Regions from separate parts of the Pseudovibrio sp. Ad46 genome, predicted to be linked through region 2. Evidence: predicted binding sites of a transcription regulator. Region 2 holds the regulator's gene; each other region holds the start of a gene.

Region 1 (10,023 bases), 110 kb from region 2:
AAATCGTCAACAACGCTGAATGGTTGGATGAATTCCGCTTCCTCGAGTTCCTGCGGGACTTCGGCACGCACTTCACCGTCAACCGTATGATGACCTTCGACAGCGTCCGCTCCCGCCTTGAGGCACAACAACCACTTTCCGTGCTCGAGTTCTGCTACATGATGCTGCAAGCCGTTGACTTCGTTGAGCTCAACCAGCGCTTCGACTGCACATTGCAGATTGGCGGTTCTGATCAATGGGGCAACATCGTCAATGGTGTGGACCTTGGCCGCCGTTCCGGCAGCCAGCTTTTCGGCTTCACACTGCCACTGCTGACAACAGCCTCGGGCAGCAAAATGGGCAAAACTGCAGAAGGCGCGGTGTGGCTCAACCCATCCCGCCTGTCCAGCTTCGGCTTCTGGCAGTTCTGGCGCAATGCGGATGATGCTGATGTACCTCGGCTACTGAAACTCTTCACCGATCTGCCACTGGGCGAAATTGACCGCCTGTCTTCCTTACAAGGGCAGGAGCTGAATGAGGCCAAGAAGATCCTGGCAACACAAGTCACCGGCATCGTCCACGGTCTGGCCGCAGCAGAAGCAGCCCTTCAGCAGGGAGAAGCTCTGTTCAGTGGTCAGGAAGACTTCTCTCAGCCAACCCACGAGCTACCTCTATCCCTCCTTGCCAAACCACTCGGCCTCCTAGACCTACTGGTAAAAACCGGCTTCGCCACCACCAACAGCGAAGCCCGCCGCCTCATCCGCGGAGGTGCCGTCCGCCTGAATACATCCATCGTCCTGGAAGAAACCCGGGTGATTTCAGAAGGCGACCTGAAACCGGGTGAAAGGCTGACCCTAGCGGTTGGGAAGCGTCGTAAGGCATTGGTGGAGTTCGTGTAATTAAGCAGAAGGTGGCGGTCAGTCCAGAACTGGCCGCTTCTATGCAGGCTACAAGACCTCACCATTCACGATTGACCAGTGATGAGGTTGAAGTTCTCATAGGTTCTTAAAGATCAGCTTGTTATCACTATTGGAAACTGCTGCCTTCACATCCCCACCCCAATGCACCAACCGCTCCTGACAAATACCGCAGGGTGTTAATATAACAAAGGGGCTGTTCTCATCATCCCGGCAGATACACAGGGAATGGGTTACAACTTCATCCAGCTTATGCGCTTCCAGAATTGCACCTACTTCCATGCAAAGGGATAGGCCATCATTCTTGGTATCTGGTGCAATGCTGGTTAGAATTTTACCGCTCTCGGTTCTTAAAGATGCTGCCCCACCCCAACCATTAGGATAACGATGCTCAATCAGCAGCTTAGCTGCATCAAACAGAGTTTACTCAATAATCATATCTCGAAGTATTACACCCTAAAAGAGTCTTGTACATCGAAGAAAGGCGGCTCTGCCCCGTCCGAGAAATTGACAGGGCAGAGACCAGTACTATTCGATATCAAAATCTAAAATAGCCTGTTTGATTGCCTCAAACTGAGTTTGAGTGTTGTTCCCACAACTGGAGCGTTCCATAAACTTGTTCCCGGGAACCACTGCTGCTTTCAAGCCGTTACATGTTACCGGCATGGTCTGAGAGAAGTTTCCGAGGCCAAAGAGGTGGAGCAGGAGTGATGACCCCAGAGTGACCGTGTTGCGCTCATAATAATAAGCAAGGAAATCACTTGGCAGGATGTAATGTCCCCAGTGAATGAGTTTGCCATCTGTCGGTAGCTTGTCATCTTGCACGTTGCTTGTTTCGGTATCTACCACGCGGATCGGGCAATACATTTGGCCGCTATCGGTTTCCACGAGTGCCCAGAAAGTCCCTGCAACATCATCACTGACTACCTGAACAATTTCTTTCAGCTCAGAGAATGCGTCCGTGGTGGTTCCATTATTGAAGTCAGACACCTGCTGTTTGGTGACAGATTGAGTTGAGAGGTCTCTCAATATTGGAGAAATTTCTTTAGCACTGCTGCCCAGATACTCGACAAAACTTTGGTCTTCCCTAAATGAGTTTTGCGCAATCTTTGATTTCGAAACATCGGGATTTTCGCAGTAGATAAAATATGAGCGCTGGCTTTTCTCATAAGCAACAAAACCGCCGCTATGGAATGGGCGATAGCGAAGTGTTTTTGAATCTGTCATTGGGCCAATGTACAGACTGGGCATCTGTGGTGTGGTTGCGCTGATGTTCTTCAGATCAGCTTTGTCTTCGGTTTTTGTAAGACCTAAAGAGCCGAACATAACATTTTTGGGCTGTATCAGGCTCAGGCTAGAATTTGTTTGCTCAGTGGACATTTGCTTCTCTCGTTGTTGTTTTGATTGCACTGAGAAGACGAGGCTGCTGACATCCTGTGAGAGGGCATAAGCGCTAGGTTTTAGCCAAAGTAAACAAACCACAAAAAAAGCCCCCGCCTAGAAAGGCAGGGGCCAAGTCATATGGATATGAAGCAGGGACAAACCCTGTAAACCGTGGGGCGAGGTCGCCACACGAACTGTGTAAGACGCTACTTAGGCATTTGCGAGCGGACGACTTCCCGAAGGGCGTCAACCGGCTCAAGAGCCTTGCCACGTTTAATGTGCCAGAAGGTCCAGCCATTACAGGCTTGCTGACCCTGAACGAGCGCACCCACCTTATGGATGGATCCTGAATGCTCGCCGCAGATCAAGGAACCATCGGCGCGAACCGTAGCCTTGAAGCGTCCACGGGCATCGGTCAGTTCCGCGCCCGGTGTCAATAATCCTGTCTCCAACAAATTGCCAAACGGAACCCGTGGAAGGGAGCGTTTGCCTTGTGTCATCGCCAGAAAATCATCGTTGGCAGGTGTAACCCGGTCAATCCGTTCGGAAGCGGCTTTAATGTAAGAGTCTTCACGCTCACATCCCACAAAGTGGCGGCCAAGCTTCTTGGCAACAGCACCAGTGGTGCCTGTGCCAAAGAATGGATCAAGGATCACATCGCCCTGGTTTGAAGTGGAGAGCAGCACGCGATAAAGCAGGCTCTCCGGCTTCTGAGTTGGATGCACTTTGTCGCCGTTGTCGTCCTTCAGGCGTTCATGACCAGTGCAGATAGGCAGCACCCAGTCAGACCGCATCTGAAGGTCGTCGTTAAACGTCTTCATCGCATCGTAGTTAAAGGTCGGCTTGCTCTCTTGTGAAGGGCAGGCCCAGATGAGCGTCTCATGAGCATTAGTAAAACGTTTGCCACGGAAGTTCGGCATCGGGTTTGTTTTCAGCCAAACCACATCATTGTTGATCCAGAACCCAAGGTCCTGCATCACCGCACCAACGCGGAAAATGTTGTGATAAGAGCCAATAACCCAGATGGACCCGTTTGGCTTTAACACGCGGCGAACCGCCTGCAGCCAAGCACGAGTGAACTCATCATAAGCTTTAAAGCTGGAGAACTGATCCCAGTGATCATCGCAGGCATCTACCTTCGAATGATCAGGCCTGTGCAGATCTCCGCCCAGCTGTAGGTTATAAGGGGGATCGGCGAAAACCACATCCACGCTGTTGTCAGGAAGCTTGTTCAAAGCCTCAACACAGTCGCCCTTAATAATTGTATCAAGCCAATCTGGCTTGGTGGAAATGTGGGGTGCCATCAAGGACACCCCTTCTTTACGCTGTACTCTCATTGCGACGCAACACCTCACGCAATTCATGAGTGCTATGGTTACCCACTATGGTAAACCAGAGGTTAATAGTGGATATCTTTTATTCTTTTAGAATCAACGCTTTATTTACAGATTCGAATATTCGTCTCGAAGTTAACTCCCATTAATATTCGACCGCGGATTCCCTTGGGGTAGAGGTTTATGAGGAGTTAAAATGGCGAAAATAGAGACTCTAAATATTTTTTTGAGAGTCAAGCTTTTTTGCTGGCTAAAAAGAACAAGGTAAACGCACTGCGGGGACAGCGGGTAAATCGGTTAACGAGTGTGGCAGGGCTTACGCTGCGGACAGTTTAAAAAAAGCGCGCCATGTAAGGCGCGCTTCCAAAATGCAAATCAGTGCAGGAGAGGGGCTTACTCAATCCCCATGCAGTTGGCGTAAAAAGTCACTGTCGCTGGCCAGTCAGAAAACACACCGCTCACTTTCACATCCTGTGCCAGCACATCCAGCAGCTCATAAACGCTGCCTTCGCTGGCGATCGCATCATTGATGCTGCGATAGTACCAGCCGCCTTTGTTATGAGAGAGCAGCCCAGAGCGCTCCAGCGTCCAGGTGAAGATCTTGATGCCAGCCTCATTCGCAGCCTTTGCATAAGCAGATGGCACGATCTTCCCGTTATCCAGAGTGACAAGCATCCAAAGAGGAGGGGAGATATAGTTCACACCCATCTCTTTCAGCTCAGCCATGGACGGCTTGAAGCTGGTTGGATCGGATGTGTCAAAGCCCTGCATACGGAAGCGTCCATCAAGGAACACGGCCTGCTTGCCAAACTCAGGCTCATTCTTGATCCAGTACAGCACATCATCCAAAAAGAAGGACTGAGGATAAACGTCAGAGGCCGGAACACCAGCTGCTTTATATTCATCAATCAGCTTCTGAGCGAAATCTTCCTGAGTGAACCCATCAAATGGCATTTTCACACTTGGGCGCTTCAACTCCGGCGTAAACTTAACGCCCTGTTCTTTGAAGAGCTCAATGGACTGAGCATGGGTCATCAAAGTGCCACCAGCACCAGCTGCCGCATAAAGGTCTGTGCGCCAGTCAGCTGTGCCTTTCAGGAAGTCCTCAACCGTTGTTGCAGCTGGATTAGAGGCGTCCATCTTGCCGGTGAGACCTTGGAACTCCGCCAATGTGATCTCAGAGGTTCTGCACTCCGCCGCTGCCTTCTCGTCATTGGTAGCAGCAGTAAACGGAGCAACACACGTGCTGGCCAGATCAGTCGCGAGGATATCTGTCGTTGTCGCCAGATCATTTTGAGAATGACGGCAGACCAGCTCTTTGTCCTTGGTGAAGGTAACATCGCATTCCTGCACCCCCGCACCCATCACAGCCGCGGCTTGATAAGACTCTAACGTATGCTCAGGAAACTGCAGGGGAGCCCCACGGTGCCCGATCGTGAAACTGGAAGCCTTTGCAGGATTGCCGATGCAGGCGCGCAACTTATCCTTCAACGGGCTCTCTTGCATCTGCTCAACGAGAAAAGCAGGCCGTGGCCCCAACTGGGCAGCTTGTGCGCTCACAGTAAGGCAGGTGCCAGCCACCAAACCAAGCGCAGCAGTACGAACAAAGTGCATAAAAAGATCCCTCCCGATCATCTGAAGCGTAGTCCTGCAAAGTGCCTCTAGAACTCGCCCATGCAATTTTCGGGATAGTTTTACAGAATAAACTGAAGGAGATAAGGGTAAATATGTAGCTATGAATCTCAATTCTGTGTGCAGAGATGAAACTGACGCTGCGTGAAAATATCCTCACTCACTAAAAAATAAACCATATTTGTCCGCAGTTTGTCTTGACCCTGTCGTAAACATCCCTCAGATATATAGTGACACGAAAGAGGAGAAACCGAACGTGTCGACTATATCCGATAGCGACGTTGTGATGGAAAGCCGTTCCATCCGTACGCCTGAGACAATTCCCCCACAATCCTTTAAAGATGCCAGTGAAGCTGTTGCGCACCTGATCTATCTGTTTGATCGGGCGACTGACTTTCTACGTGAGAATTTTAAAGAGGCTGCACAGGGCAGCATGTCGGAAACCAGGGTCAGAGCATTTTACCCGGAACTGCGATTTGAAGTTTCCAGCCACATCCGCGTTGATACGCGCCTGTCCTATGGCTTTGTGGCAAGGCCTGGCAAATACAAAACCACAGTCACCCGGCCAGATCTTTTTAAGAACTACCTGGAACATCAGATTGATCTCCTGATCAAAAACCACGGTCTTGAAGTGGTGATCGCTGAAAGTGATCAGCCGATCCCGCTGCACTTTGCCTTTTATGATGGCGCACACGTGGAAGGCGCTTTGCCATCCAGCGAAGAGCGCCCGTTGCGTGATGTGTTTGATGTGCCGGATCTTGCCGTCATGGATGATGCCATCTCCAATGGCACCTACCGTTCGAAAGATGGCTTTGAGCCGCTGGCGCCGTTTACGGCTCCGCGCGTGGATTATTCCCTGCATCGTTTGCAGCACTACACCGCAACCGCGCCGCGCTATTTCCAGAACTTCGTGCTCTTCACAAACTATCAGTTCTACATTGATGGCTTTGCGCAGATGGCAAAAGAGCTGATCAATGATCCGGAGAGCGGATATGTAGCCTTTGTCGAGCCAGGTAATCTCATCACCTACGCAGGTGATAAAGAACCGCGCGAAGGTGTGGCCCCGCCGCGCCTGCCACAAATGCCAGCCTATCACCTGCTGCGAGAAGATAACTCCGGTATCACCATGGTGAACATCGGTGTTGGCCCGTCCAATGCAAAAACCATCACCGACCACATTGCAGTGCTTCGCCCACATGCCTGGTTGATGCTCGGCCACTGCGCTGGGCTCAGAAGCAGCCAGCAGCTCGGTGATTACGTACTGGCTCATGGTTATGTGCGTGAAGACAAGGTGCTGGATGCTGACCTGCCAACATGGGTTCCAATCCCGCCACTGGCAGAAGTGCAGGTCGCGCTGGAAGATGCCGTTGAAAAGACCACCGGTTACAGCGGCTATGACCTGAAGCGTGTGATGCGCACAGGAACCGTAGCCTCCATCGATAACCGCAACTGGGAACTGCGCGACCACCGCGAGCCGGTGCAGCGTTTCTCTCAGTCCCGTGCGATCGCGCTGGATATGGAATCTGCAACCATCGCTGCCAACGGTTTCCGCTTCCGCGTTCCTTATGGAACCTTGCTCTGCGTATCAGACAAGCCGCTGCATGGGGAATTGAAGCTGCCCGGCATGGCGACAGACTTCTACCGGACGCAAGTGAACCAGCATCTGGAAATTGGTGTGAAGACCATGGAGGTCCTGAGGGAAATGCCGTTGGAACGGCTCCACTCTCGCAAACTCCGCAGCTTCATGGAAACCGCATTCCAATAAGCACTGATCAGCATTTGTAGAAACAAGAAAAGCCGGGCTCCAGACCCGGCTTTTTGCTGCGCACTTAAATCACGCCGCCGGCCTTCAGCGCTTTCATCATCACTGTTGGCAGGGCTTCTCCCTCAAGCTCATCTGGTGCTGACCACCAATAGCCGTCAGGCTCGTCATAATGTGCTGGTGCCTGTGCCTGCCAGACGCTCATTTCCAGATGGAAATGCGTGAAAGTGTGCTTCACATCCTTCGGCGTACGCACCCAGTCCGCAGTGATCGGAGCATGTGAGAGGTCTTCCATCGCTGCATTATCTGCCCAATGCGTGGTGATGGGCTCACTCATGCCAGCAAGCAGTCCTTTATCTTCGCGTTTGCGCAAAAGAATGCGGCCACGTGCATCGCTGAGCAGAAAGGCCATACCGCGTCGTGTCGGTTTCACCTTCTTGGGGGCTTTGCGTGGCAGCGTGTCCGCAATGCCTTGCCTGCGACCCTCACAAACATCCATCCACGGGCAGATGCCACAGGCCGGAGACTTCGGTGTACAGATTGTGGCGCCAAGGTCCATGATGGCCTGCGCAAAATCGCCGGGGCGATCATGCGGCGTCACTTCAGCCATCAAGGGCTTCACTTCAGCTTTTAGAGCAGGGAGCTCTGTCAGCAATGCATGGCGGCGGGACAGAACCCTCTCCACATTGCCATCAACCACAGCAGCATGGCGCCCAAAGGCTATCGTGGAGATTGCAGCAGCCGTGTAAGGACCGATGCCCGGGAGCTTTAAAAGCCGCTCTTCTTCCTCAGGAAAACGCCCATTGTGATGCAATTGGACAAATTTTGCACACTTATACAGATTTCTTGCACGGGAATAATAACCAAGCCCAGCCCACGCTTTTAGGATGTCTTCTTCCTCCGCATTGGCCATATCAGCAAGTGTTGGCCATGTCTTTATGAAGAGATTGAAGTAGTTTTTCACTGCCGCAACAGTAGTCTGCTGAAGCATGATTTCTGAGAGCCAGACATGGTAAGGGTCTGGTTTTACACCGGAAAGTATATCAGCAGGAGCTGTTCGCCATGGCAGTTGGCGAGAATTTCTGTCATACCAGTAAAGAACAACTAGATTATCTTGCATGGTTTTGTGGGTTAACCTTGGTTTTGATCCCTAAATAATTGGGGTTCCCTTGGTAATTCATGGTACCGCGGAAAACGGGACTGAATTAAGACTAATATAAAGCAATGGTCATATATGTGCCTTAATCTAATGGCGTGATGAAGACGATGAAAGCAACTGCGCAAAATCGGGTTTCCAGGAGATCAAGCCATCAGCTAAACGAGCTGATTGGTAAGACCATGCACCCTGTCGCGCGCAAGCGCGGATTTGCCAGTGCCGACCTTCTCACCGCCTGGCCAGAACTTGTCGGCAAGAAGTATCACGGAAAAGTACAGCCCGGTAGGCTTGTTTGGCCAAGAGCCAAAAGCTCTGAAGGAGAGCCGGTTGCAGAACCTGCAACACTTCTTGTTCATGCGGATGGCTCCACTGCTTTGTTCTTCACGCATGAAGCTCCACAACTGCGAGATCGGATAAACGCCTTTTTAGGCTGGAATGCGGTTGGCCGCATCAAGGTTGTGCAGCGTCCGGCGCTCAGAACCAAAAAGATCACACCAAAACCGCTTCGTGAGCTGTCAGAAATTGAAAACCGCCGCATCGAGCAGAAGGTTGCGTCAGTCTCTGATGAACGGTTGAAGAATGCGCTGGAAAAGCTCGGCAAGAACCTCATTGCCCGCACACCTGCAAGCAACTCCTGATCCATCCTTAAAGACCTGCAGTTCTGAATGAGTGATTACTGGCTGACCACCAGATCATGACCCTTTGCGGTATATCCCAGCAAAAGGTCAGGGCGCTCCATCAAAAGATAGGCTGTCGTTGTTTCCTGCGCATTCCGCAGCTCAATGGTATCACCATTCACCGCCCACGCCGTCACGCTGCTCAGCTCTTCATTGGTGCAGCCGCTTGTTGCTGCATGTCCGTTTGGAAAACTGCTGGTCACCGCTGGTGTCACAACAGCAGCGCCTGACGGGGTCTTGCTAAACTGAACCCGACAAGGAGCTGAGCTGTTTCCGCTGCCCTCGCTGACAACCCAGTTCGTAGAGGTAAGTGCGCCCAAATCTGCGGTGCCTGTATAAATTGTATTGGATTTTGCAGGTATAGCAGTCGTTTCAATCGTCGTTTCTTGAGTAGTTGTAGGTATAGCTTCGACGAAATCTTCAGATACAGAGGCTTGGCAGGCAATTAGTGGTGTGCTGAGAAGCATTAAAGTAGTCAAGCGCTTCATAATGTATCCGTATATCTTGTTAGAGAGTTCTATAAATATTTAATAACTCATTAATGAGGCAAAAACAAAACAACACGAGAAATTATTGTTGTTTTCCATGCATAAATTCTGTGGGTATGTATTAGCAGTGTAAATTTAATCATAGCGGATATCTTGGAACGCTCTCTGCCCGTTTGCCGCGAAATGGCAGAACCCCTTTGTTTTAAACGAAGAAAATCGTTTTCTCGCCTAACGTATGCGTCAATCCAGCTGCCTTACCAAAATTTAATATGACTACTCAGGATATTCGGTAGCATCCGACAAGTATTTGCCATAGTTTCCTGAAAACCAATTGTTGCTGGAAAGCGAGCTGTGGGCATGGCTGTATTCTGCGGATGTTCACCAGTTTGTGATCAATGGCTCTTGGGTTGGAGTGGTTATACTCCAGACCAGATGCTGGCTGTCTTTATGGCGATAAACGCGCCGGGTCAGCCAACAGGGCAACACATTTTAACTTGGGATAGAAAAACGTGACACTCTCTCGCCGTAAGTTTCTTGAGCGCACCAGTGCTCTTACAGCCGCTTCTCTTGCCTTTGCCGCTATGCCAACTGTTGCCTCTGCACAGACCTATTCCGAGGCAGACCTGAATAAGGTTGGCCCGTTGGGTGATAAGGTTATCGGCCAGGCAGACGCTCCCGTCACTGTCATTGAATAC
Region 2 (10,023 bases):
ACAATCTCCAGTTGGGAAAACTGAAGAAATGAGGTGCCGCCGTCGCGAGAATGTCATGCTGGCCCTGTTAAATTCTCGGCCAGTCTTGAAAGAAAAACAACGTAAACGCACAGCGGCGTTTAGAGAGTGGCACGTATGTCCCTGGATACCGACAAGGAAGAAAAGCAGGCCAATCAGGAGCCGTTGAGATTAGGTCTCAACCGGCGTGCGGTTTATCGCAAACCCGTTGATGTGCGCTGGATCCTTCTGGCATCTGCCGGCATTTTTGCTCTTTTCTCCATTGCCTTCGACGTACCCGTCTGGGCCTCGTTCTTCGCATACGCCCTCATTTTTGTTCTGGTCATCGGCGGCGGTATGAAAAGCCGCACCAAGGTCAAAGCACCAAGCGGTGTCAGCCGCAAGGAAGCCAGCGAGATCGTCGACCGCGGCATGAAGTCCGCCGTCAATGCTCTGCCGGACCCATGCTTTGTCGTCGATTATCGTGGCACCACCCAATACGTGAACCTCGCCGCACAGCGCCGCTTCGGCACCATTGCAGTTGGCGATCCTCTATCCTTCCGTATCCGCGCACCATCGCTGCTGGAAGCGCTGGACCGTGTCTCCAACGGCGGCTCCACAGAGGTCATCGACTGGACCGAGAAAGTACCGATGGAACTCTGGCTGGAAGCGCACATCGCCCCGCTCTGGTCCGTCTCCAGCGGAAACCTCGCCGTCCCACGCGGACGCCCGGGTCTCATTCTCGTTGTCATTCGCGACCTGACCGAAGCCCGTCGTCTTGAACGGATGCGGGCTGACTTTGTCGCCAACGCCTCCCACGAGCTGCGCACCCCGCTGGCATCACTGACAGGCTTCATTGAAACTCTGCAGGGCCCAGCCAAGGGCGACCCGAAGGCACAGGACCAGTTCCTCGGTATTATGCTGGATCAGGCAGAGCGCATGCGCCGCCTCATTGACGATCTTCTGTCTCTGTCCCGCATTGAGATGAAGGTGCACGTTCAGCCGGAAACCCTCGTGGATCTCAGCCTGATCATGCGCCACTCCGTGGAAACATTGCTCCCGGTTGCGAAAGAATCGGGTGTTGAGGTGAATGTGAATGTGCCTGAGGAGCCTGCCGAGATTCGCGGTGAGAAAGACGAACTCGTACAGGTCTTCAGCAATCTCATCGAAAACGCGCTGAAATACGGTTCCAGCGGGGGCCGAGTCGATGTCACATGCCGTCTGGACCCTGATTCTACTGAGACACCACATTGGATTGCAGAGGTCCGCGACTTCGGTCCGGGCATTGATCCTGAGCACCTGCCGCGGTTAACCGAGCGTTTCTATCGGGTTGACGTTGTCACCTCCCGTCAGATGAAGGGAACAGGTCTTGGTCTGGCCATCGTAAAACACATTCTGACAAGGCACAGAGCTCGCCTGGAAATTGAGAGCAAACCAGATGAAGGCGCTTGCTTCCGTGTGTTCATACCCGGCGCTGTTATTTATGACGAAAATGAACTCGATTAAAATAATATAACAAAATCAAACGCTTGTAATGTCATAAAACTGATACGCAACGTTCATATAACCATCACAGCCAAACGCTAGGTTACAGCCAGCTCGCAGCCGGGGCGCTGTGAGGTGAACGTAGTTAAACAGTTTTTTAAAACCAAGACTCCCAGGAGACTTCAGGTGAAAATCAAGGCATTCGCAAGCGTTGCAGCGCTCGCTCTCGCAGGTACCATTGCTGCTGGTTCCGCACAGGCTCGTGACCAGATCCAGATCGTTGGTTCTTCCACTGTTTTCCCATTTGCGACAGCAGTTGCTGAGCAGTTTGGTCAGAAGACAAACTTCAAAACACCAGTTGTTGAATCCACTGGTTCAGGCGGCGGCATCAAGCTCTTCTGTGAAGGCGTTGGCGAAAACACTCCTGACATCACCAATGCTTCCCGCCGCATGAAAGGCAAGGAGCTGGTTAAGTGTAATGAGGCTGGCGTAACTCCAGTAGAAGTTACCGTTGGTTTCGACGGCATCGTTCTTGCGAACTCCAAGGCTGGCACTCAGCTGGACCTGACACTGGCTCAGATCTTCCTCGCTCTTGCGAAAGAAGTTCCGGTCGACGGCAAACTGGTTGCAAACCCATACCAGACTTGGTCCGACATCGATCCTTCCCTTCCTAACTCGAAGATCGAAGTGCTTGGCCCTCCACCAACATCCGGTACCCGTGATGCATTTGCCGAGTTGGCAATGCAGGGCGGCTGTAAAATGGTGCCAGGTGCTGCTGACCTCGGTCTGAAGAAAAAAGCGTGTCACGAAGTCCGTGAAGATGGCGCGTATATCGAAGCTGGTGAGAACGACAACCTGATCGTTCAGAAGCTTGATGCGAACCCGAATGCACTCGGCATCTTCGGTTTCTCCTTCCTTGATCAGAACGCTGACAAGATCCAGGGCGCAAACATCGCAGGCGTTGCACCAACATTTGATGCAATTGCTGCAGGCGACTACCCAGTGTCCCGCTCTTTGTACTTCTACATCAAGAAAGAGCACGTTGGCGTAATCCCAGGTATCGCTGAATACCTCGGTGAGTTCACCAATGAAGACACTTGGGGTGACGAAGGTTACCTGGCTGACAAAGGTCTGATCCCGATGCCAGCAGCTGACCGTGCAGCAGTTTCCAAATCTGCATCAGCGCTGACACCACTTGCATTCTAATTGCAAACGCTAAGAGGGCGGTCAGCATGTCCAGCTGACCGCTTTCCTGCATCCTCCAAAAATTAAAGCCAGATAAGGCGAAACAACAAATGTTCTGGACTTACGCTGCCCTTCTTCTACTGGTCTTCGTAACCGCGAATGTCTACGGGCGTTTCCGGGCGATGCAGGTTGCTGGTCATCAGCTCTCTGCACTGCATTCCCGTCCAAGCTACCATGGTGGATACCTGGCCATTCTGGCCGCTCTTCCAGCATTTGTCCTTTTGATTGCATGGGCAGTCGTTGAGCCGCGCTTGCTTGATACAATGGTGATCAGCGCAAAGGCCGAGATTGTCGAAGGGCTGTCCAAAGCAGAACTTCAGGCATTTCTGCGGGACGCACGCGCCATCGCATTTGGCGGCATCGTGGCCTTCTCTGATGCCGGCAAAGAGCAGGCGGCAGAAGTGTTCAGCTCGCTCGCACAAACATCATTCATTCTTAAAACAACGCTGATCATCGCCCTGGTTGCTGGTGGTCTGTGGTACGGCAATCGCACCATCACACCGACAATGCGAGCCCGTCATTTTGTAGAGCGCACCGTCATGGGATTGCTGATCCTGTGCTCCGCTGTCGCGATCTTCACCACCATCGGCATCATTCTCTCGCTTATCTTCGAAAGCTTGATGTTCTTCCGCCAGATCCCAATTCTGGATTTCGTCTTCGGCACTCACTGGAGCCCGCAAAGCGCCTTTGAAGGGGCAGGGGCCGAGCACGGCGAAGCCAATACTGAAATCTTCGGTGCAATCCCGCTTCTGGTTGGCACCATGCTGATCACAGCAATTGCTATTTTCGTAGCCGCGCCCGTTGGTCTGCTCTCAGCAATTTACCTCTCCGATTATGCAAGCACGCCAGTGCGTGCCATTGCAAAGCCGGTTCTTGAAATTCTGGCTGGCATTCCAACCGTGGTCTACGGCTTCTTCGCGGCGCTGACTGTGGCACCCTTTATCCGTGGCTGGGGCGAAAGCATCGGCCTGTCAGTCAGTTCAGAATCTGCGCTGGCAGCTGGCCTTGTCATGGGCATTATGATCATTCCGTTCGTCTCCTCCCTTTCTGACGATGTGATCAACGCGGTGCCGCAGTCACTGCGCGATGGCTCTGCCGGTCTTGGTGCCACCAAGTCGGAAACAATCCGCCGGGTTGTTCTGCCAGCCGCTCTTCCGGGCATCGTGTCCGCTCTGATCCTCGCCATCTCCCGCGCCATTGGTGAAACCATGATCGTGGTGATGGCTGCAGGGCTTGCCGCAAACATAACGGCAAACCCGCTGGAGGCTGTAACAACCGTGACCGTGCAAATCGTCACCTTGCTGGTCGGTGACCAGGAATTCGACAGCGCGAAAACACTCGCTGCATTTGCACTTGGTCTTCTCCTCTTCTGCATCACACTTGCTCTGAACATCTTCGCTCTGCGCGTCGTGAAGAAATATAGGGAACAGTATGATTGATATCGCTCAGGACATTGCCGGTTCTGCCATTGGCGGGCGTGTCAAAGGCATTCCTTCCGGCGTCCATACGACAGACGAAGCTCGCAAGCGCCTGAAAAAGCGCTACAGCATGGAAGCGCGCTTCAAGGCTTACGGCATGGGTGCCATCGCACTGGCCGCAACATTTCTGGTTCTGTTGCTCTTCACAATTGTCGGCTCAGGCTTGCCTGCCTTCACTTACAACTACGTAAGTGTACCGCTCAATCTGAGCGCAGAAAAGGTCGATCCTGCCAATCCGGCGGGCGCAAGCTACAACAAGATCATTCGCGACGGACTGAAGGCTGAATTGCCATTCGCTTCTGACCGGAAAAACCGCCGTGTGCTCTATTCTCTGGTGTCCTCCGGTGCCAATGTCACGCTGCAAAAGCAAGCAATAGCCGATCCATCCATGCTGGGTGAGACTGGCCCGGTTGCGATCCCGCTCTCTGATTTTGCCGATCTTTATGTCAAGGGCCTGATCACAAAGAAAACCGAGATCGCCACCTCAAGCGCAGCAACAGTTTCCGGCACGGACGGTCAGGTGACCATCAGTGCGCAGAAGCCTGAGTTTGAGCAGATCCTTGCGGCGTTGAAGACCTATTATGATCGTGAAATCGAACTGCTGACAGGCAAGATCGAAGCGCGTGGCCGATCAGAAATCAGCGTGAAAACCAAGATCGCAGGCTTGGAGACCCGCTTGGCCAATGAGAAAGATCCTCTTGTTGCACAGCGCCTGACCTCTGAGGTCGAAGGTAACAAAGCTGCTCTGGTCAAGATCATGAGCGCTCTGGAGAAACAAAAAGCTGAGCTGGTTACTCTGCATGGCCATCTTGCCAACATTGGCACGGGCGGCACACTCAACGCCAACATGCCAAGCTTCTTCGTAGAGGTGAACGGCGGAACCATTAAAGCAGAAAAGGTAACACCGACCAGCGTCACCGGAACAGCCTTTATTCCGCTGTCTACGGATGCTGCCGTGCCTGCTGGCCAGTGGGGCATTGAAGAGCTGGAAACGCCAGAATCTTTCCGCAAATTCTCAGATAAAGAGATCGCCTACACCGACTATCTGGTCTCCAAAGGCACAGTTGCAAACGAGTGGAACTCTATCTTCTTCAAGTCCGGCGCAAGCCGTGAACCGGAGATGGCAGGCATTTGGGGCGCAGCCGTTGGTTCCTTCTGGACCATGCTCGTCACACTGTCCCTCTCGTTCCCAATTGGTGTGTCCGCTGCAATCTATCTGGAAGAGTTCGCACCAAAGAACCGCTGGACACATCTGATTGAGGTGAACATCAACAACTTGGCTGCCGTGCCGTCCATTGTGTTTGGTTTGCTTGGTCTGGCGGTGTTCCTCAACGTCTTCGGTCTGCCGAGATCGGCGCCGGTCGTCGGCGGTATGGTGCTGGCGCTCATGACCCTGCCAACCATCATCATCGCCTCCCGTGCAGCGCTTCAGGCCGTGCCACCAAGCATCCGCGAAGCCGCACTCGGCGTCGGGGCGTCCCGCTTGCAGGCTGTGTTCCATCATGTGCTGCCACTGGCAATGCCGGGCATCCTGACCGGAACCATCATCGGCATGGCGCAGGCCCTGGGTGAGACCGCACCACTTCTCATGATCGGTATGGTGGCCTTCATTGTAGACATCCCGGCAAGTCCGGTTGATCCCTCTACTGTGCTGCCCGTGCAGATCTTCATGTGGGCAGACTTCCCGGAGCCTGCCTTCCAGCAGAAAACCTCTGCCGCGATCATGGTGCTGCTCGGCTTCCTGATCTCGATGAATGCAATCGCAATCGTCCTTCGTAAACGTTTTGAGCGCCGCTGGTGATTTGAAAGGCAAGATCATGGCATTGGAAATGACCACAGACACCGAGAGTGCAATGGATACAACAATGAGCGCCCCTCCAGCCGTTTCAGCTGAAGGCGAAACACTCAAGATGCGTGGCCGCGATGTAAAAGTGTTTTACGGCGACAAGCAGGCCCTTCATGGTGTTGATCTGGATGTCCGCAAAAATCAGGTGACCGCGCTGATCGGCCCGTCCGGTTGCGGCAAGTCCACCTTCCTGCGCTGCCTGAACCGCATGAACGACACCATCGATATCTGTCGCGTGCAAGGAGACATTCTCCTGGACAATGACGATGTCTACGACCCGCGCATTGATGTGGTGGAACTGCGGGCCCGTGTTGGCATGGTGTTCCAGAAGCCCAACCCGTTCCCGAAATCAATCTTCGAGAACGTGGCCTACGGCCCACGCATCCACGGTCTGGCACAAGGCAAGTCAGATCTGGAAGATATCGTCGCAAGTTCCCTGCAGCGTGCAGGTTTGTTTGAAGAAGTGAAAGACCGTCTGGACGAGCCAGGCACAGGCCTTTCCGGTGGTCAGCAGCAGCGCTTGTGCATCGCGCGCGCAATCGCTGTGTCTCCGGAAGTGATCCTGATGGATGAGCCATGTTCTGCGCTCGACCCGATTGCCACCGCGAAAGTGGAAGAGCTGATGGACGAACTGCGCCAGAACTACACCATCGTCATCGTAACCCATTCCATGCAGCAGGCCGCACGTGTATCCCAGCGCACCGCGTTCTTCCATCTGGGTAATCTGGTGGAAGAGGGGCTGACCAACGACATCTTCACCAACCCAAAAGACCAGCGCACGCAGGATTACATCACAGGCCGTTTTGGTTAAAAATAAAAGAGCGATACTCTAAGGAGATATCCGATGAAAGATCATATTGTCTCTTCCTTCAATGAAGAGCTGAAAGAACTGGCTGGACGTGTCGTTGAAATGGGCGGACTGGCAGAAACCCTTGTTCACGACGCTGTCACCGCACTGCTGAGACAGGACCGCGAACTGGCAACCCGCACCATCGCCGCCGATCAGCGACTGGACAACATGCAGGCCGAGCTGGAAGAGCTGTGCATCTCCGTGATCGCACGCCGCCAGCCAATGGCAAGCGATTTGCGCGACATCATCGCCGCCATGCGCATCTCCAACGACCTGGAGCGCGTTGGCGACATGGCCAAGAACATCGGCAAGCGAACACTGGCGATTGAATCTGAGTTCAACAACAAGCAGCTCGCTGTGGGTGTTGAGCACATGTCTGATCTGGCACTTGAACAGCTCAAAGCCGTTCTGGACGCCTACACCTCTGGTGACCTTGAAGTTGTCCAGCGCGTACATGTTCGCGATGACGAAGTGGATGCGCTTTACACCAGCCTGTTCCGTCAGCTGCTCACCTACATGATGGAAGACCCGCGCTCCATCACCATGTGCGCACACCTGTTGTTCTGCGCAAAGAATATTGAGCGCATCGGTGATCATGCAACCAATATCGCAGAAAACATCTACTACATGATCTCCGGAAGCCACCTTCCAACAGATCGTCCAAAGACGGACGAACTGGCGCAGAGTACAACCGTGTAGACCGAATTCACTTATAACGAGCAGAACACACGCAATTGCTTTATAAGAGAAGGTGCAAAGAGAGCACTTTAATATGCCTAAGATACTGATTGTAGAAGACGAAGAACCGTTAAGCCTGCTGCTGCGCTATAACCTTGAAGCAGAGGGCTACACTGTTGACGTGTGCGCAAGAGGAGATGAGGCGGAAGTCCTGCTGCAGGAAAGCCAGCCGGACCTCCTGCTGCTGGACTGGATGCTTCCGGGCCTCTCTGGCATCGAGCTCTGCCGTCGTTTGCGGGCACGCTCAGAAACCGAGCGCATGCCGATTATCATGCTCACAGCGCGCGGCGAAGAATCCGAGCGCATCCGCGGTCTGGCAACCGGGGCCGACGATTACGTCGTCAAACCGTTCTCCGTTCCGGAACTTATGGCCCGTGTTCGTGCGATCTTCCGCCGTGCATTGCCAGAAGTTGTTTCCACAATGCTTAAGTCTGGCGACATCGAGCTCGACCGCGAAACCCACCGCGTGCGCAGAACAGGCCGCGAAATACACCTCGGCCCCACAGAATACCGCCTGCTGGAGTTCCTCATGAGCGCACCGGGCCGCGTTTACTCCCGTGAACAGCTGTTGGACGGTGTCTGGGGCCATGATGTTTACGTAGATGAGCGCACCGTGGACGTCCACGTAGGCCGCCTGCGCAAAGCCATCAACAAAGGACGCATGAAAGACCCGATCCGCACCGTTCGCGGTGCCGGATACGCTTTCAACGACCAGTTCGCTGTTGGGTAATTGATCTCTGCTATATGCGCATTGTGAAACTGCATCTCCCTTCCAGAGGTGCAGACCAAAAACAATGCGGATAACAAATGATAATCAAGACGGTTGATCGAGCGACCGCTCATATCTACGACAATCTCTGTCAGGCCTATGAGGCAGAGTTCTCACCTCTCACACACAAACATCCAAATGCGGATGGAGTGTTTGCCAAAGACACGCTCCTTGAAGGCAACATCACCGGCTATCTGGCTTTAAATGATGATATCCCCGCCGGGTTAGCTGCAATCAAGCGGCAAGATCATCACGACTTTGAAGTCTGCGAGTTTTACGTGGTGCCAGTGTTCCGCAGACATAAACTGGGACAGCGTTTTGCCGCTGCGTTGTTTGATCAAATGCCCGGTCACTGGCAGATCAAGCAGATTGAAGGCGCTGATCAGGCCATTGCCTTTTGGCGTTCCGTTATCAACACCTACACCTCAGGTCAGTTTTTGGAAGAAAACTATACGGACCCATATTGGGGTGCCGTCACCCGCCAAACCTTTAAAACACACTAGTTCTCAGGCCAGAGCGACAAGCGCCAGATCAGAACGGCAGCCAAACAGCAAAAAGCCGGGCTTTAGACCCGGCTCAATACGTTGCTTTTTCAGCTCAGATTAGCTTGCGCGGCGGTTGCGGCGGTCGCTGACGGGCTGATAGGCAATGCTGCGGTGATGCGCACAATAAGGTGTGCCTGCATCTGACTGGCGCCCACAGAAATAGAAGTCGTCAGAACTCGGATCACCAATCGGCCACTTACAGGTGCGCTCATTCAAAGTCAGGATGGAGGCGCGCTCTGAAACCGGAATAAAGAGATCGGAGGTTGGGACTGGAGAAATTTCTGGTTGTATAGCTTCAATCGGTTCAACTTTAAGGGCGTTGGCACCGGCTATCGTTGGTTGAATTTGTCGAGGACTTGGAGAAGGCGCAACAGCTGCAATCGCTTCAGCCACTGTTGGTTTGGTTGAGGTGACGACCCTTGCCGCTGGGGCAGGTGCCTTTCTCGTTTTGGTTGCACCACCTCCCGATTTGGCGCGACCTGAAAGACCAAGGCGATGAACCTTACCAATCACCGCATTACGGGTCACATTGCCAAGTTCCCCCGCGATTTGACTGGCGCTTAACCCGTCTGCCCAAAGTTTGGTTAGTAACTCTACACGTTCTGCTGTCCAGCTCATTAAAGGGCCCCGTCTTCCTTCAGTGGCGCGCAAAACAGCATTCGCTCAGTTCGGACGCATCCGAAAGTGCCGCTTACCTGAGCGTGTGTGCTTGCAGCGTTCAGTAACTACGAGATGGTGTATAACTCTTGTCACACAGTACTATATGGGCGTTGATGCGAGCAATAACCTCAAAGAATTGAGGTGGGGAAGACTCTGGTTTTCCCCAGAATTGCCGTACTACTACTTACCTATAACAGCCTTCTTGTGGTGGGAGAAGATTATCAATCTAAAGAATAGGAGCTGTTTGTTAAACCAAGTTCCACCGCATTCTTTCCAACACAAAGTAAGAGCTGATAGCGTTACCCCGTTGATATTTAATACATATATTTACCACTGAAAAACAACTAGTAAAAAACACTAGTAAACTACAAATTGCATAACACAAGAACTAAGCGCACTCCTCTCTCATA
Region 3 (10,023 bases), on a different contig from region 2:
TCCAAGTAAGAAGCTTCAACACCGGAAGACAACTCGCTTGTCCAGTTGTGCATGTAACCACCAGCAACAGACCAAGCTTTGTTGGTTTCAATATCACCATCAGTGTTAAGGACTGCGTCTGCAATATCGCCTTCAGCTCCAACATAAGCCATAGCACCGTCTGCATAAGCAGCCTGGAAGTTGATCACGTCGCCAGGAGCAATCATGTCAAGATTGAAACCAACAGCACCGGCAACAGCGTATCCAACTTCAGAGGAGTCACGACCAACTGATGTATCAACCTTGGTTACAGCACCAGAAAGACCAGCATAGCCCCAACCCTGATTCAACAGAACCTTCGCAACAAAGGAAGGAAGAGTGTTACCTGCTTTATTCAGATCATCAGCACCAACGTCTACGCCCTGCTCACGATCAGAATTGTCTTCAATAGAAGCAGCAATCGTCAGGCCATTACCCAATGCGTGGGTATAGGACGCCTGCCATACAGTGTCATCAGCCAGGTGACGATCAAACAGGTTGGAAGCCAGTTCGCCAGTCCAAAGATCGAATGCAGAAGTTGCAAGACCGAAAGTGAAGCCACCAATCTGAACATAACCCTTGTCCAGTTTAACACCTGCAGAATCACGTGAGTCGGAATTAGAAGTGTACTGGAAATCCATGTATGTACGGATCAGACCCAGCTCAGACTGTGTACGGGTATCAATACGCAAGTTCGCACGGGAACGGAAGTTGTGGTTGTTGTCTTCTCTGCTGTAATCTTCATCGTCCAGCAGGTCTGTAAAGCGTGCTTCAACACGAACACGGCCGCCGATTTTGATTGCAGTTTCAGTGCCTGGCAGTACGAAGAAACCTGCACCGTATGCATCGTTGATGCGAACGTAATCTACTGGTGCGATGTCAGCTGGAAGATCAGCAGCCTGAACGGAAGTTGCAGCGGCAGCAGCAGCTGCTGCGATTGCGATAGCCTTGAAATTCATAATTCTAACTTTCTTTAAAACCAGAGCAGCTCGACCACATGTCGATCCCTGACCACTCTGGCTCCCCACTTGCGCATTCTGATCAAAGCAATGTTTGAAACATCACTTTACTCAGCGGGCACCGGTAAGTGCGCCCCGCGCTGTTCACAACATCAATATTTGTGATCTTTGGCTTTTAATCAATAATTCAAATGAAGTTTGAAAGTCATCGAAATACGATGTGGCACAAATAACACAGGGAATTCAGGGAAGGTAAGCCAAACTAAGAACGGCAACACGTACTAGAAACAAACTATTTCAAAGCAAAAGTGAAGATTAAACCCATAAATTATTGTTATATTCAGAGTTGCTGGAGAGGTGTTGAGACGGGACCGGCATAACTTAAGAAAAACAAACAAAAATCATCACTTTTTCAGTCAAAAACCTATTATCTCAAAACCTTTTCCTTCCAAGTCAGCTGCAACTGACTGCAAGCATACATCAACAACAACAACAAATAATAATACATCAATAATTTTGATATTAAATACATAGACTCCACACAACCCATAAAAACATATGTAAATCAATAAGTTAACTAAACTCACATAGACCCACTGCGATTTATCGGCCTAAAACGCATTAACTTTTGCAGTCTATACGATGTGGACAAATCCACCTCAGCGAGCATTTTTCACGCAAAGGACAACTGACTGCCTACCAAAAACAAAGAGGGCAGCCACTTGAGTGACCGCCCTCCTCCATAAAACTGAGTGTTTTGTCCTAGGCTTGGCCTTCAATGAGTTTGCGACGTAACCATCCTGAGAGTTGATCCATCATCATCACCACCACAATGATCAGAAAGATCAGGTAGAGAGTGTTCTCCCAATCCTGTCTGGTTCGCATAGTCTCTATAAGCTTTAGGCCTATTCCCCCTGCTCCCAATGCCCCAATCACAGTGGCACTGCGTGTATTGCTCTCCAGATAATAAAGCATCTGAGATATAAAGAGAGGTAGGATTTGCGGAAACAGCCCGAACCGGTATTTCTGAACCGGAGAAGCTCCCGTTGCTTGCACGCCTTCCGCCTGTTTCTTATCTGCATTCTCAATCGCCTCAGAGAACAGCTTGCCGAAAGTACCCGTATCGGTAAAGAAGATCGCAAAAATCCCGGAGAGCGGCCCAAGCCCGAACGCCCGTATAAAGATGAGCGACCAGATAAGCATATCGACCCCGCGTAGGAAATCGAAGAACCGGCGCACGCCTGTTCGCGCCAACCTCACCGGATTAACATTCGCAGCAGCAGCAAACGCAAGCGGCAATGCTAGAATACCCGCAATCAAGGTACCGACCACGGCCATGATGAGAGTTTGCAGCAATGCGAAATAAACCTCCCCATGCTGCCACTCGCTGTTCATCCAAAACTCATTGAACATAAAGCGCAGGTTGGAAACATCAGGATCCAGTCTTTCCGAAGAGAACGCCAGCGACATCAGCTGACCAGCACTCAGTCCGTTCAGCTTGCTGTCAAAGTCAAACCAGAAGTTCTCCCACCCAACGAAATAGCGATGCACCTCAACTTTGCTCTTTGTCAGCCAGATACGTGTATATAAAGAGGGCCGCGCATTAACCTGGGTTTTCGAGACCTTGAGCCAGTCAGCTTCAGCTCCACCAATAAACTGCGGAACCCCATCTCCAACCTTGAATGTAAAAGGCTCACCAAACTCTGGATGAGTGTAAGTCACCACATCATCTGCAAAGTGAAGCACCCCATCTTCACCGAGCAGAATGGAGGATTGCCCACGTGATTGCTCAATCCAATCTGGCTGCTCTTTATATATAGCCCGTCTGTTGCCCTCCAGACTGACAACAAATCCCTGATCAGCCTTCTTGAACTGATACTTTGCATGCACCTTGTGGGCATAAGCATCCAGTGCAAACAGTTGAGCCATGTCCCCACGAGCCTTCTCCATCACGCCCGGAACATCAAACGCGAAAAAGCAGAGAGCCAAATAAACAACAACCAACAGCGACAGCACCGGCCCAAGCAAGCGCTTTTTCAAATCCAGCCCGAGAACACCGGGATACTGCTCGTCCAACCGTTGCTCTTCATGATGCGACGTCCCACGCAAGGCACTAATATCTGTCATAGAACGCTCCATCAAACTTGCCCCGTCTGACCAATAAGTTTTTGTCGCATCCAGCCGCTGAGGTAATCGATGGACGTGATTGAAAGAACCAGCATGAAAATGATGACAAGAATGTCAGCTCCATAGTTCCAATCGACAACCATCTTCAACTCAGCACCAAGACCACCAGCCCCGACAAACCCAAGGATCGCAGAGGCCCGTACGTTCACTTCCAACCGAAGCAGCGTGTAAGACAAAAAATTCGGAAGCACCTGAGGCAGAATGCCAAAGCGAATTTGCTCTAACCAGTTGCCACCTACACTGCGAATGCCTTCAGCAGCCTTCAGGTCACAGTTCTCATTCACCTCAGAAAACTGTTTGGCGAGTGCACCAATTGTATGCGTTGTCACCGCAATCACAGCTGCAACCGGACTTGGCCCAAAAATCAGAACCAGCAACAGCGCAATCACAATCTCTGGAAACGCGCGAAAAATATCCATCACCCGGCGCATCGCTGCAACGGCAAGCCGATTGCTCATCAAGTTACGGCTCGCAACAAAACTCAGCGCCCCGCCCAGAAAAAATGCCAGAAGAGTTGAGACCAAAGCGATGTTGACGGTCTCGATTAGGTACGGAAGATATTGAAGAACAAGTGCGAAGAGCCCAATCAGCCCTTCCTCATAAGCACCAATGAACAACTCAGCCGGATAATCAAAGAATTTACCCAAGCCTGTCCAAAAGCCACCAGAATTTGCTTGGTCCGCAACAAACAAGCCACCGAAGATGCTCAGGACACAAAGGCCGAGCAGAGAAAGAGTATATAGCGTTCGGCGCCGGGCAACACGCTCATAGGCCTGAGAAATCTCGGCCAGACGGGAAGCTTCGGCAAGCGCCAGATGAGCGGCCACTTCAACATCCTCCAAACAGGGAAATGATGAGAGCCACCACGGCCCCCATAAAGAAAGGGCGCAGTCAGATCCGCGCCCCTTTATTACTCTGAGAATTAGTTAGCTTTTTTTGCTTCAATCTTACGGCGACGCGCTTCAACAATGGTCTTGTAGAAGTCGTGGTTCACTTCCACGAAGTCAGCGTACTCACCACCCTGTGCGGAGTAGAAGCACTCGGTGTTATCAGTCACCATGGACTTCAACGAGGCAACAACCTTCTGCTTTACGTCAGATGGAAGCGACTTACGTACAACAAGCGGACCATTAGGGATCAGCGGAGACTGCCAGACCTGAACCAGATCAGACATATCAACCATGCCTTTATCTACCATCTTACGCAGATTACCAGAGGTGTAGCCCTCTTCCCATTCGCCAACGCCAGATGCCCAGGTGACGCCACCGTCAACATCGCCATTCAAAACAGCAAGAACGTTCTGCTCGTGTCCACCAGAGAACTGCGTAGAGGCAAAGTACTCTTTCAGGTTCAGGCCCATATCGTCAAACGCAACAGAAGGAACCAGATAACCGGAGGTGGAGTTAGGGTCAGCAAAGCCCATGCGCTTGCCCTTCATGTCTTCCAGCGTTTCAATGCCAGAATCCGCACGAGCAACCAAAACAGAATAATAGCCTGTTGCGCCATCTGTCTGCTTGGTGGTCAGCACTGGCTCAACAGCATCAGGAGCTGACAGATAAACAGCGGAGTAACCGGAAGCGCCAAGCTCGGCATAATCCAGGTTACCACCCTTCAGGCCTTCAATAGTGCCAGCATAATCAGCAGCTGGGAAAAGCTTAACCGGAACACCCAGCAGCTTTTCAAAGCGATCAACCAGACATTGATTGGAACGAAGGCGGTCCGCTTCGTTTTCACCACCAAGAATACCAATGCGGAATTCAGTGATTTTCTCTTCAGCCAGAGCCATAGGCGCAGCAAGAAGGGTCGTGCTAACAGCAAGAGCTGCAGCAACTTTACCAATGATTTTCATCAGAGCACTCCAATATCAGAATAAAAATCTAAAACCGCTGCTATTCAGCAGCAGAGACGACAGGCGAAGCATCACCTTTCGCCAGTTCCAGGGCAGCGATTTTTGCACCTTCGCTACCAAGAGAAGTTGAGGTCATCCCCTCCTCAAAACTGTCGTCAGCACCGTAGATCTCACGGGCCACTGCGGTCGATAGCTCATCCGGTTTCCCATCAAAAACAATCTCACCATCGCGCATACCAATCACGCGGTCGCAGTAGTTTCGAGCAGTATCAAGAGTATGGAGATTACAAATAACTGTCAGGCCATCTTCCGTGTTGATCGCCTTAAGAGCGTCCATCACCACCTGCGCATTCATCGGATCCAGCGAAGCAATCGGCTCATCGGCCAAAAGCATTTTCGGTTCCTGCATAAGAGCACGAGCAATCGCAACACGCTGTTGCTGACCACCAGAAAGATTTTCGGCCCTTTTCAAAGCCGTTTCAGCAATACCAAGTCTTTCAAGTTTCAACAGAGCCTGAACCCGCTCTTCACGAGTGAACAGCTTGAGCATGCTTGAAACTGTTCCGTGTGCATTCAAACGCCCCAACATAACGTTGGTTAAAACATCAAGGCGAGGAACCAGGTTGAACTGCTGAAAGATCATCGCGCAATCACGCTGCCAGCGGCGCTTATACGTCCCCTGTAAAGCAAGCACATCAACACCATCAACAAGGACACGCCCATCGGTTGCCGGGGTAAGTCTGTTGATCATCCGCAGCAACGTGGATTTACCCGCACCAGAACGACCAATAATGCCGATCATCTGAGGCTTCTCAACAATGAAACTCGCCCCTTTGACAGCAACATGCGCGCCAAATTCTTTTCTAACGCTTTCAAACTGGATCAAGAGTCCAACCCCGGTACCTGTTAAAATTTAACGTACTAGGCACACGCGATTGTTACAGCGAAATGACGCTCACTCACAAAGCAACCCCGTCAAAAAACCGTCACACCCCACCTCCCCCACATAGCTGGCAAAACGAGCATTACATTACGTTTCTATGACAGAAGGAAAAACCAACCGGCTTTCAAACCAAGGTATCGAAACTCTGCTTTTCAGGGAATCAAAAACCGTCGATTGAACGCTAAGCACTCTGAATGCTCAGTAGGGCTGAGCACCTAACTTCTGAAAGCATCGACATTAAAAAAGCAAATGGGCGGTACTGTTAGGTACCGCCCATTCGAATATAAATTAGTGCTGTTTGCCAGCTGCTAGGTCTAAGGCCGCTATCCTGCGATTAGACCCTAGAAGTGAACTGACTTCGCAGCAGCAGGTTTCTGGAGTGGTGGGGCGAACTTAGTGAGGTCGATGCCTTCCACTGCTGCCTTGTACTCATCCATGTTTGGAGTTCTGCCGAGGATTGCGGAAAGAACAACAACCGGAGTGGACGCCAGCAGGGATTCACCCTTTTTCTCAGAGGAATCTTCTACCACACGGCCCTGGAACAGGCGGGTAGAGGTTGCCAGAACGGTATCCCCCTTAGCAGCCTTCTCCTGGTTACCCATGCAAAGGTTACAGCCAGGACGCTCCAGGTACATAATGTTTTCGTATTCGGTACGTGCTGTTGCTTTTGGCAGTGCATCATCGAATTCGAAACCGGAGTACTTCTGCAAAATTTCCCAGTCACCTTCTGCCTTCAGCTCATCAATAATGTTGTAGGTTGGCGCTGCAACAACAAGCGGAGCATTGAACTCGACCTTACCGCCGTCTTTCTCAAGGTTCTTGAGCATCTGAGCAACAATCTTCATGTCGCCTTTGTGCACCATGCAGGAACCAACGAAGCCCAGATCAACCTTCTTGTCACCACCGTAGTAGGAAACAGGACGGATGGTGTCGTGGGTGTAACGCTTGGAAACGTCATCATTGTTCACGTCAGGATCAGCTATCATTGGTTCATCAATCTGATCCAGATCGACAACAACTTCAGCAAAGTACTTCGCGTTGTCATCAGGTGTCAGCGCAGCTTTCTCGCCAGACTTGATTTCTGCAATGCGCTTGTCTGCTTTATCGATCAGGCCTTGAAGAACTTTGGCATCATTTTCCATACCTTTGTCGATCATAATCTGAATGCGGCTCTTCGCAATCTCAAGTGATTGAACCAGAGTGTCATCCTGAGAGATACAGATGGAAGCTTTTGCCTTCATCTCAGCAGTCCAGTCAGTGAACGTGAACGCCTGGTCAGCAAGCAAAGTTCCGATGTGAACCTCAATAATGCGGCCCTGGAACACGTTATCGCCAAACTGCTTCAGCATCTGAGACTGTGTTGCATGCACCACATCGCGGAAATCCATGTGGTTTTTCATGGTGCCTTTGAAAGTCACCTTCACAGATTCAGGGATCGGCATGGTGGCTTCACCAGTTGCCAGTGCCAGCGCCACGGTGCCAGAATCTGCACCAAACGCAACACCCTTAGACATACGGGTGTGGCTGTCGCCACCGATAATGATCGCCCAGTCGTCAATGGTGATGTCGTTCAGCACCTTATGGATCACGTCTGTCATGGCGTGGTAGACGCCTTTTGGATCGCGCGCGGTGATCAGGCCAAACTTGTTCATGAACTTCATGAGTTTTGGAATGTTAGCCTGCGCTTTCAAATCCCAAACAGATGCAGTGTGACAACCGGACTGGTAAGCACCATCAACAGTTGGAGAAATGACGGTTGCCGCCATGGACTCCAGTTCCTGTGAGGTCATCAGACCAGTGGTGTCCTGAGAACCAACGATATTCACTTTCACACGAACGTCAGAACCAGCATGCAGAGTTGCACCCGGAGTTGCGCCAACAGCATTGCGGTTGAAGATCTTCTCAACAGCAGTCAGGCCCTGACCTTCATGAGAGATCTCTTTGGCCGGAGCAAAAGCGGACTTCAGTTCAATGCCAAGTGTTTCAGATGCAAAAGTCTGCAGCTTTTTACCAAACACAACAGCATAGGAGCCGCCAGCTTTCATAAACTCAACTTTTTGAGGTGTGAACGCGGAAGAAACATCAACCAGCTCTTTATCACCGTCATAAAGCTTCTTGGTTTTAGTGTTGATGGTGAGCACCTTACCAGTCTCAACTGAGTAGGTCTGCTCAAGAACAGGATCACCATTTCCATCCAGAACGGTGTTGCCATCAGCGTCCTGTTTCTTAACCCAGTTTTTCAGGTCAAGCCCGATACCACCGGTCACGCCAACAGTGGTCAGGAAGATTGGAGAAATGCCGTTGGTGCCAGCAACAATCGGCGCAATGTTCACGAAAGGAACATATGGGCTTGCCTGTTTACCAGCCCACAGCGCAACGTTGTTTACGCCAGACATACGGGAGGAGCCAACGCCCATGGTGCCTTTTTCAGCAATCAGCATCACGCGCGCATCAGGATTTGCTTTCTGCAGTTCCTGAATTTCCGCCTGCGCTTCAGGTGAGATCATGCACTTGCCGTGCAGTTCACGGTCAGAACGGGAGTGTGCCTGATTGCCAGGAGAAAGAAGGTCGGTTGAGATATCGCCTTCACCTGCGATGAAGGTCACGACTTTGATTTCTTCGTCTACGTCAGGAAGCTTTGTGAAGAACTCAGCCTTTGCGTAGCTTTCCAGAATGTCTTTTGCAATCGCATTACCTGCTGCAAAAGCTGCCTTCAAACGCTCGGTGTCTGCCTCATACAGGAACACCTGGGTTTTAAGGACATCGGCAGCCTGTTGCGCAACAGACGCGTCATCGCTAAGCGCCAGGTCAAGAAGAACCTCAACAGAAGGGCCACCCTTCATGTGAGACAGCAGTTCAAAAGCGAAGGACTGAGAAATTTCCTCAACAACAGAGTCGCCAAGAATGATCTCTTTCAAAAACTTCGCCTTTTCGCCAGCTGCGCTGGTTGTGCCTGGCAAGGTGTTGTAGATAAAGAATTTAAGGGAACCGTCTCTGTGTTCGTTCTTGAGATCTTTAATCTGCGAAATGATCTCATTCACAAGTGCGCCATCTTCAATCGGCTTGGGGTTCAAACCCTCGGCTTTTCGAGTGTCAATCTCATTCAAGTAGTCAGTGTACAAGCTCATGATTATTCCGACGCATTTGTGTTAGACGATTTATGTTTGGTGTATCCTGAACTCTATGTCAAAACCATCTCTGGCAAACCGGTCCAAGTTTGTTGTATGCGGTCGTATACCAAATGACATTGGCATGCAAGATGTTTCCAGCAGTTGCAGAGCTCCAACCCCACCCGCATCACTAACAAGCTTATCTATCCACGCAGCCCCAGAACAATAAATTCTGCGAGAGGCTCATTCTGGCAGGCTTTGCCGCCACCCTACTCTTCATCGCCCTAGCCCTTGAACAGACAGTAATTGAGGCAAAACACAGCATCCCTGCGGACTTCATCACCGCACAATTTGCCGCGCTCAAAACCGGGTAAGGAGGCTAAAATGGACCTCGCCCCACGCCGCAAAAAAGCACCACCCATATTTAAAAAAGCCCAGAGCCCTTTTAAAGACCCTGAGCAGACTGAAATTCTTGATCTGGTATCGAATTCGACTACTTGGCAGCCTTGGAGGTCAGCTTCGCCAAAACACCGCGCATTTTTTCGATTACCGGAGACTTATCGACATTATCCAGATCCTTCATTGTTTCTTTCGGATCTTCATAAGCCAACCAGACCTGCCCCTCAGAATCCTCATAGACCTGCACTTTAAGTGGCAGATACAGGCCTGCCCGTGGGTCGATCTCCATCGCAGGTGTACCAAGTACCGGATTACCGAAAATCAGCAACTGGTTCGCCGGAATGGACATGCCAACTTTTTCAGCTCCCGCAGCATGGTCAACACGAGCAAATATTGTTGCACCTGCTTTCCTGGCAGTAGCCTCCAGAGCATCCATAGTCTCTTGCACTGCTTTATTGGTATCGACCTTGATAATATCTTGAGCCATGACGGGATACAAACTCCCAAGTATTAGCGCTGAAGCCAGAAACAAACTACGCAAATCACTATCCTTCTTGT

The links. Region 2 encodes PhoB, which activates phosphate uptake and scavenging genes when phosphate is short. Its sites were predicted from a motif close to TGTCATNNANCTGTCAT; they were not measured.
Region 1: PsAD46_RS08135 (glycerophosphodiester phosphodiesterase family protein) is a predicted target of PhoB. The motif match lies at 5,439-5,455, and genes of this name have one in related genera.
Region 3: phnC (phosphonate ABC transporter ATP-binding protein) is a predicted target of PhoB. The motif match lies at 6,043-6,059, and genes of this name have one in related genera.

What each region holds. Positions count from the first base shown of each region.
Region 1 covers NZ_LMCG01000040.1:250,032-260,054, forward strand. Annotated here, with positions in the region: gene tyrS (tyrosine--tRNA ligase) at 1-878, shown strand, start outside; gene PsAD46_RS27625 (cytidine deaminase) at 975-1,316, opposite strand; gene PsAD46_RS08125 (hypothetical protein) at 1,425-2,276, opposite strand; gene PsAD46_RS08130 (site-specific DNA-methyltransferase) at 2,486-3,583, opposite strand; gene PsAD46_RS08135 (glycerophosphodiester phosphodiesterase family protein) at 4,007-5,227, opposite strand; gene PsAD46_RS08140 (AMP nucleosidase) at 5,532-7,010, shown strand; gene mutY (A/G-specific adenine glycosylase) at 7,075-8,127, opposite strand; gene PsAD46_RS08150 (DciA family protein) at 8,265-8,801, shown strand; gene PsAD46_RS08155 (hypothetical protein) at 8,837-9,328, opposite strand; gene PsAD46_RS08160 (DsbA family protein) at 9,838-10,023, shown strand, end outside.
Region 2 covers NZ_LMCG01000040.1:358,450-368,472, forward strand. Annotated here, with positions in the region: gene PsAD46_RS08615 (ATP-binding protein) at 136-1,503, shown strand; gene PsAD46_RS08620 (PstS family phosphate ABC transporter substrate-binding protein) at 1,669-2,688, shown strand; gene pstC (phosphate ABC transporter permease subunit PstC) at 2,778-4,166, shown strand; gene pstA (phosphate ABC transporter permease PstA) at 4,159-6,006, shown strand; gene pstB (phosphate ABC transporter ATP-binding protein PstB) at 6,059-6,862, shown strand; gene phoU (phosphate signaling complex protein PhoU) at 6,896-7,600, shown strand; gene phoB (phosphate regulon transcriptional regulator PhoB) at 7,674-8,369, shown strand; gene PsAD46_RS08650 (GNAT family N-acetyltransferase) at 8,447-8,911, shown strand; gene PsAD46_RS08655 (GcrA family cell cycle regulator) at 9,011-9,571, opposite strand.
Region 3 covers NZ_LMCG01000072.1:152,106-162,128, forward strand. Annotated here, with positions in the region: gene PsAD46_RS20395 (porin) at 1-977, opposite strand, end outside; gene phnE (phosphonate ABC transporter, permease protein PhnE) at 1,740-3,104, opposite strand; gene phnE (phosphonate ABC transporter, permease protein PhnE) at 3,116-3,991, opposite strand; gene phnD (phosphonate ABC transporter substrate-binding protein) at 4,087-5,013, opposite strand; gene phnC (phosphonate ABC transporter ATP-binding protein) at 5,054-5,899, opposite strand; gene PsAD46_RS20420 (bifunctional aconitate hydratase 2/2-methylisocitrate dehydratase) at 6,298-9,084, opposite strand; gene PsAD46_RS20425 (DUF302 domain-containing protein) at 9,560-9,952, opposite strand.